Regions from separate parts of the Paenibacillus sp. JT22N15 genome, predicted to be linked through region 2. Evidence: riboswitches for the same ligand, from Rfam matches in the RefSeq annotation. Region 2 holds a riboswitch; the other holds the start of a gene.
What was found. A riboswitch is a leader RNA that binds a small molecule or an ion and turns the genes downstream of it on or off. The one in region 2 is predicted to bind ZMP and ZTP.
Positions count from the first base shown of each region.

Region 1: another riboswitch for ZMP and ZTP. It lies ahead of AC50X8_RS24165 (GNAT family N-acetyltransferase); the one in region 2 lies ahead of rpiB (ribose 5-phosphate isomerase B).

Region 1 is NZ_JBXENV010000013.1:149,341-152,750, forward strand. Features, by position in the region: gene AC50X8_RS24145 (M56 family metallopeptidase) at 1-48, opposite strand, end outside; gene AC50X8_RS24150 (BlaI/MecI/CopY family transcriptional regulator) at 45-422, opposite strand; gene AC50X8_RS24155 (hypothetical protein) at 585-920, shown strand; gene AC50X8_RS24160 (SDR family oxidoreductase) at 935-1,633, shown strand; ZMP/ZTP riboswitch at 1,690-1,771, shown strand; gene AC50X8_RS24165 (GNAT family N-acetyltransferase) at 1,817-2,938, shown strand; gene AC50X8_RS24170 (MFS transporter) at 3,103-3,410, opposite strand, start outside.
Region 2 is NZ_JBXENV010000015.1:193,084-196,493, reverse strand. Features, by position in the region: gene AC50X8_RS26115 (manganese efflux pump MntP) at 1-508, shown strand, start outside; gene AC50X8_RS26110 (low molecular weight protein arginine phosphatase) at 634-1,212, shown strand; ZMP/ZTP riboswitch at 1,310-1,390, shown strand; gene rpiB (ribose 5-phosphate isomerase B) at 1,545-1,997, shown strand; gene AC50X8_RS26100 (TIGR01440 family protein) at 2,073-2,696, shown strand; gene glyA (serine hydroxymethyltransferase) at 2,828-3,410, shown strand, end outside.

The DNA of each region.
Region 1 (3,410 bases), on a different contig from region 2:
GGCTGACGCAGTGAACAGAAGAGAAAAGACCGTTTCCAGATACTTCATAGCTTCTTCTTGTTCTCCAAAATTTGTTGAAGTTCCTCAATATCTTTATCCGATAGTGTCTCTTCTTCGAGAAATTTCGCGCACATTATCCCTACTGCTCCTTTATAAACTCTATTCAGAAATGAACGATTCTCGGCCTTTAAGTATTCATCATGCGAAACCAGCGGATAGTAGAGGTAGTTCCGGCCGGACTTTTCGAATCGAATCGCTTTTTTCTTGTGAAGCCTATTCAGGAAGGTCTTAATCGTCTGATCCGACCAATGCATTTGTTGGGTTAGTTTGAAAATAATCTCACTGGCGGACAAAGGCTCCTTTTGCCAGAGTAGCTTCATCACTTCGCTTTCGGCCTCGGTAATGTGTGGGGACTCGTGCATCGTATTCACCCTTCTTGATTTTATTCGTTTACACTTGTAAACGATATTTAAAGTTTACAAGTGTAAACGAAACGTGTCAAGCTTAAATCGTGATCCCCGTATATTTTCTTTCGTCAGAAAAATAAGGGAAATATGTGAGCGGAGCTTGCATTTAGCGCCTATTTGAAGGACAATGGCTTCATTGTTCTGGAAGCGATTGCATTAAAGCAAGAGACTGAGCTGGTTAAAGCAGCAATGTTTTTTGAAGTGCAGCAGCTAAGGAGCTATTTTCAGACGTGGTCGGTTTCTGATAAGCATTTTGGTCTCATACATTATGATTCCGATGAGGAGATGTTGCCTGGCTGCCAAGGCTTTAACAGCGTGTACAGCTACGCTCGTGTAAGGAGGGCGATAGCGGAAACGTGGGACAATGAGTCGGAGTGGATGGTGCAGCTGCGTAGCAGATTGGAGCAGTCGCTTAAGGAAGCGGAAGCTTCCTTCGGGAAAGAAATTAAATAGAGGGAGCTGGGAGCATGAACATTTTAATTACAGGTGCAGGGCGAGGACTTGGCTACGAGTTGACGAGTGAGGCGCTGGAGCGCGGACATGCGGTTGTGGCGGGAGTTCGATCACCTAATGAGACTAATGAAAAGCTATCGGCACTTACTGAGAAGTATGGTGAGCGGCTGTCGATTGTGGAGCTGGATGTCACGAATGAGGAAGGCATTGCAGCGCTCGCTTCACAATTGAAGGAGCAGAACGTGAGCCTTGGAGCAATCATTAATAATGCAGCGATTCTCAATTCTCGAAATACACACATCGAACAGCTGGATTTTAAGGAAGTTGCGCTGACGATGGATATTAATGTATATGGGCCTATGCGTGTCGTGAAGCATTTGCTGCCTTTATTAACGGAGAAGGACGCTGCCATTTTTAATATTTCTTCTGAAGCGGGCAGCATCACGCATGCTTATCCAGGCGATTATCCTTATGCGATATCCAAAACAGCGCTCAATATGTTCACGCAGCAGCTTCATGTATATTTGCAAAAGCGGGGCATTCAGGTGCTCAGTATTCATCCTGGCTGGATGCGGACGGATATGGGCGGTGGAGAAGCGCCGCTGGATGCGAGCCACAGCGCTCGCGGCATTATTGGGCTATTGGAGCAGCGCCGCACGCCGGACAGCCGCTTTATGTTCGTTGATCATGAAGGTAATGCAATGCCGATTTAAAAAGTCGGAATTAGTTGTTGACAAATAACGGCTTTCCGCTATACTAGCATTAATTATTTGGTATGCGTAACTGGCGAAAACGCAGAGCACTGCGGTGGAGCGCATATGTCATAGCAGCCGTTCGCCTGGGCAAAGTATTTGGTCAAATGACCAAATACTTTTCTATTTTAAGGAGAGGTCGAATTGAAGCAGACGAGAAATGTAGCGGTGTTAGTTTATGAGAGAGTGGATACACTTGATTTTGCTGGTCCGTTTGATATATTCGCCATCTCGAGCGGCAAGGATAGGGATTTTAACGTATACACGGTTGGAGAGACGAAGGAAGCTTTGCATACGCTTAGCGGAATTGCGATTACACCAGCGCATAGCTTCGACGATTGTCCTATGCCTGATATATTAATCGTTCCTGGTGGCATGGGATCGCGTACGGAGATTCATAATGAGAAGCTTACGAGCTGGATTCGCCAAACGGCACAGCATGCTGAACTTATTTTATCTGTATGTACAGGTGCGCTGCTGCTGGCCAAAGCGAATTTGCTGGATGGACTCCAGATTACAACGAATCGCCGGGCACTTGATCTGCTGCGTGAGCTTGCGCCTTCCAGTGTGACGATTGTTGAGAACGTGCGCTATGTGGATAACGGAAAAATCGTCATGTCCGCAGGAGTGACGGCTGGCATGGATGCTGCACTTTATGTCGTGGCAAGGCTGCACGGTCAGGAGCGGGCTGAGCAAACAGCAGCTACTATTGAATATGATTGGCATGAAGAGAAAGTACAAAACAGCCTCCACTTGGCAGTGTCTGCATCGAAAGCCGAGCTTGAAATTAAACGCGCCGCATCTGATGATCTGGAAGCGATGCTTCGTTTATACAAGGAAGCAGCCCGCTGGATATATGAGGCGAAAGGCTTGCGCCAGTGGAGCGAGGATTCTTTTACAATGGAATATTTAGAGAAATTCATTAGGGAAAAAGAAGTGTTCGTCGCTTACTTGCGGGGCGAGCTTGCGGGCTGTTTTTCGGTCGAGTGGGGCTACGAGCCGATCTGGGGAGAGCATTTTCATACGGATGCCGGTTATGTGCATCGGCTGGCTGTATCTCGCAGTTTCAAAGGGCAAGGTCTTGGCGGTCAAGTGCTTGCGTGGTCGGAAGCATATATTCGCGGGCGTGGAAAAACCTGGATGCGCCTTGATTGCATGGCGGAAAATCCGTCGCTTAACGCTTTTTATGTTAGCCAAGGCTTGAGCTTATGCGGCAGATACGATGCAGAGGGCTGGAGCGCAAATTTATATGAGAAAAAGCTGTAACCGCCTATGAAGGGGAACTGCTATAGCATCCACCGGAGGGTGAGTTGTTATAGGTCCACAAAAAGGAAGCGCTGGACTTGCCAATACAAGACTGGTTCAAGCAGCGCTTCCCCTTATTTTTTAATTCCGCTGTAAGAAATTTCTTTTTACCAAGCACGAAGGTTTTATGCATTCCCTGATGGCTGCTTTGCCTCGGTTAAGTAATATAGAAAGGCAAGTACCGGCAGAGCGATACCGATCAGGGAAGCTAAAGCCCATCCCCCATAAGCATAGGCCCATCCTCCCAAAAAAGACCCCACGGCTCCGCCGATGAAGAAAATAGCCATGAATAGGCCATTAAGGCGTCCGCGCATCTCACTGCCTAGCGAATAGATAACGCGCTGGCCCAACACAAGATTTCCTGACACCCCCATATCCAAAACGATAGCAGCAACCAGCAGTAACGTCAAAGCGGCGAAAGAATCCCCTCGGA
Region 2 (3,410 bases):
GGTTGCGCTTGGCATGGATGCTTTTTCGCTAGGAATTGGAATCGGGCTGCGTGGCATTCGCTGGCTCCATATAATAAGATTAAGTGCTATTATCGGTATATTTCATATTATTATGCCGCTCGGGGGCATGTACGCTGGGAGCTTCGTCAGCGGCTTGCTTGGTCATGTAGCGACTGCGGCTGCTGGCGTACTGCTGGTGCTGCTCGGCGGGCATATGATTTATAGCTCCTTGCGGGGAGAAGATGTGCAAGCCTTTGATTACCGCACCATTTGGGGAACGGTGCTGTTCGCGCTGGGCGTCAGCGCTGATTCTTTTTCCGTTGGCGTTACGCTCGGCATGTTCGCAGCTGATTTGATGCTGACGGTGCTGCTGTTCGGTTTTTTTGGCAGCTTGATGTCGATTATGGGACTGCTGCTTGGAAGAAGAGTCAGCCATAAGCTAGGCGGCTACGGCGAAGCATGCGGCGGTGCGGTGCTGCTGGTGTTCGGTATAATGTTTATTTTCTGAAAATATAAGAATTTATAAGTTTACATGTATAAATAGGCTTATATTTCATCGCGAAACGGAAGCTTTGCCATCAAAGGATGGCATCAGCCGTTTACGCTTGATACACATAGAAAGGGGCATGCGGCGTGAAGCACATTTTGTTCATTTGTACGGGAAATACTTGTCGTTCTCCGATGGCGGAGGCGATGCTCAAAAATATGGCGGGCCAGCAGGGTGTAGCAGTAGAAGTGCGTTCGGCAGGCATCTCGACCATTGACGGTTTGGCCGTTTCCGGCCATGCGACAGAGGTGCTGCGCGGTTATGGCATTGAACATCAGAGCTCTTCGTGCGCGCTGACAGCAGAAGCGGTAAAATGGGCTGACCTCGTACTGACGATGACCGCCAGCCACAAAAGAGGACTGCTCCAATGGTTCCCAGAAGCCGTTGATAAAGCGCACACGCTCAAAGAGTATGTCAATCAAGATACGGGCGTACTGGCAGACATTAAGGAACTGGAGCGGCTGTATACGGAGCTGCACATGAAGCAGACGCTGGGACAGCAGCTGACGGATGGCGAACGCAATCGTCTGCTGGAGTTGGAGCGCCGTATACCAAGCTTTGATATTATAGACCCGTTTGGCGGAACACTCGGTAATTACAAAAGCTGCGCCGAGGAAATTCGTAGCTGCTTGCAGCAGCTGCTCTTGCGGTTAAAGCAGGAATAAGCGAATGGTTGTGGCAGCGCAAATGTAAAAGCGCGAATTTAGGCGCGGAACCGATTGATTTTTCACAAAAATTCGGCTATGATGAGTACAGATATACGGTTTCCGATGTGACTGGCGACGGAAGTGGGTAACCACGGTGGAGCATCGGAACATACGGCCGGTCGCCTGGGCAAAGAGCAGCATGCTGAAGAGCATGTCATGCTCTTTTTTCGTCTTTTAGGACAAATTTAGGTATAATAAAAGCGCCGAATTGCGGAAGCGGAGTTCATGTGCCGAGCGCCGCAAGTATCATTGCAAGTGCAGCATCGTCATACTGTGGAGGAGGTTTATACGTGAAAATTGCCATTGGCGCCGATCATGCCGGCTACCGGCTGAAGGACGAAATTGTACCATTTCTGCTATCGCTTGGTCACGAAATTGAAGATTTCGGTTGCGACTGCAATCAATCGGTCGATTACCCGGATTATGCACTGCCTGTAGCAGAAAAGGTGGCAAACGGGGAAGTGGATCGCGGTATTCTCATTTGTGGAACAGGCATTGGCATGTCGATTGCCGCTAATAAGGTTAAAGGCATCCGCTGCGCGCTGGTGCACGATTTATTTTCCGCCAAAGCGACGCGCGAGCATAATGATACGAATGTGATTGCACTGGGCGAGCGGGTCATTGGACCGGGGGTTGCACAGGAAATTCTTCGTATTTGGCTGGACACGCCATTCTCCGGCGGCGAGCGTCATGCGGGACGCATTCATAAAGTAGGCCAAATCGAGCAAAAATATAACGCTTAAGCTAAATCAACAAGTAAGAAGGCTTTGTTCCATGCTTGCATGGATACGGTTAGTTAGACAAGGAGGCCGCCTGCTATGGAAGCAAACGAGGAAACGATAGCGATAACAAGCGCAGTAGAGACGGTCGTTCGCGAGCTTGCGGCAGCGGGCAGCCTGCGGGCTGGACAGCTTCTCGTCATCGGCACGAGTACGAGCGAGGTGCTGGGCCATCGCATCGGGACGTCAGGCACGCTGGAAGCTGCTGCGGAAATTTTCGCTGGAGTGGAGGCTGTGCGCCGCGATATTGGTTTTTATCCGGTGTATCAATGCTGCGAGCATTTGAACCGCGCGCTCGTTATCGAGCGTGCAGCGGCTGAACGTTACGGACTAGAGCAGGTTGCGGCGATTCCCGTTCCGAAGGCGGGCGGCTCTATGGCGGCTTATGCGTATCGGCATATCAGCGATGCCTGTCTCGTTGAGACGGTAGCCGCGCATGCTGGAATAGATATCGGCGATACTTTCATCGGTATGCATTTGCGCAGAGTGGCGGTTCCGGTGCGGCCTTCGATTCGCAGCATTGGCGAGGCGCATGTCACGATGGCGGTTACGCGGCCAAAGCTTATTGGCGGTGTACGAGCGGTGTATGAGCTGGACGGTGTGGCAGCCAGCCGTGATGCTGTTGTCTTGTCTCCGGAGCAATCAGCTGGGACATGCGATTAATCGCAAGCATTCTATAAAGATTTTATTATTGGCGGATGGAGCATGTAACCCGTAGAACAAATATCTGACGAGTCTATCATGCTTAATCCTTATCTATATAACAAGCACACACAACTAAGGAGGCATTTATAATGGAAAATCTACGTAAACAAGATCCGGAAGTTTTGAAAGCAATGGGACTGGAATTGCAGCGTCAACGCGATAACATCGAGCTAATCGCATCGGAAAATATCGTAAGCGAAGCTGTGCTTGAAGCATTGGGTTCTGCTTTGACGAACAAATATGCAGAAGGCTACCCAGGCAAACGTTTCTACGGCGGCTGTGAGCATGTCGACATCGTGGAAGATATCGCACGCGATCGTGCAAAAGAACTGTTTGGCGCAGACCATGCCAACGTACAACCGCATTCCGGCGCACAAGCGAACATGGCTGTTTATTTGGCGGCGCTTAAGCCTGGCGACACGGTACTGGGCATGAATTTGGCTCATGGCGGCCACTTGACGCACGGCAGCCCGGTTAACGCTTCCGGCTTGCTTTACAATTTTGTAGCTTACGGCGTAAATGAAGATTCCTTCACGATTGATTATGAAGAAGTTCGCAAAGCGGCCTTCAAGCACCGCCCTCGCATGATCGTAGCTGGTGCATCTGCGTACCCGCGCATTATTGATTTCGAAAAAATGGCTAAAATCGCCAACGATGTAGGCGCCCTATTTT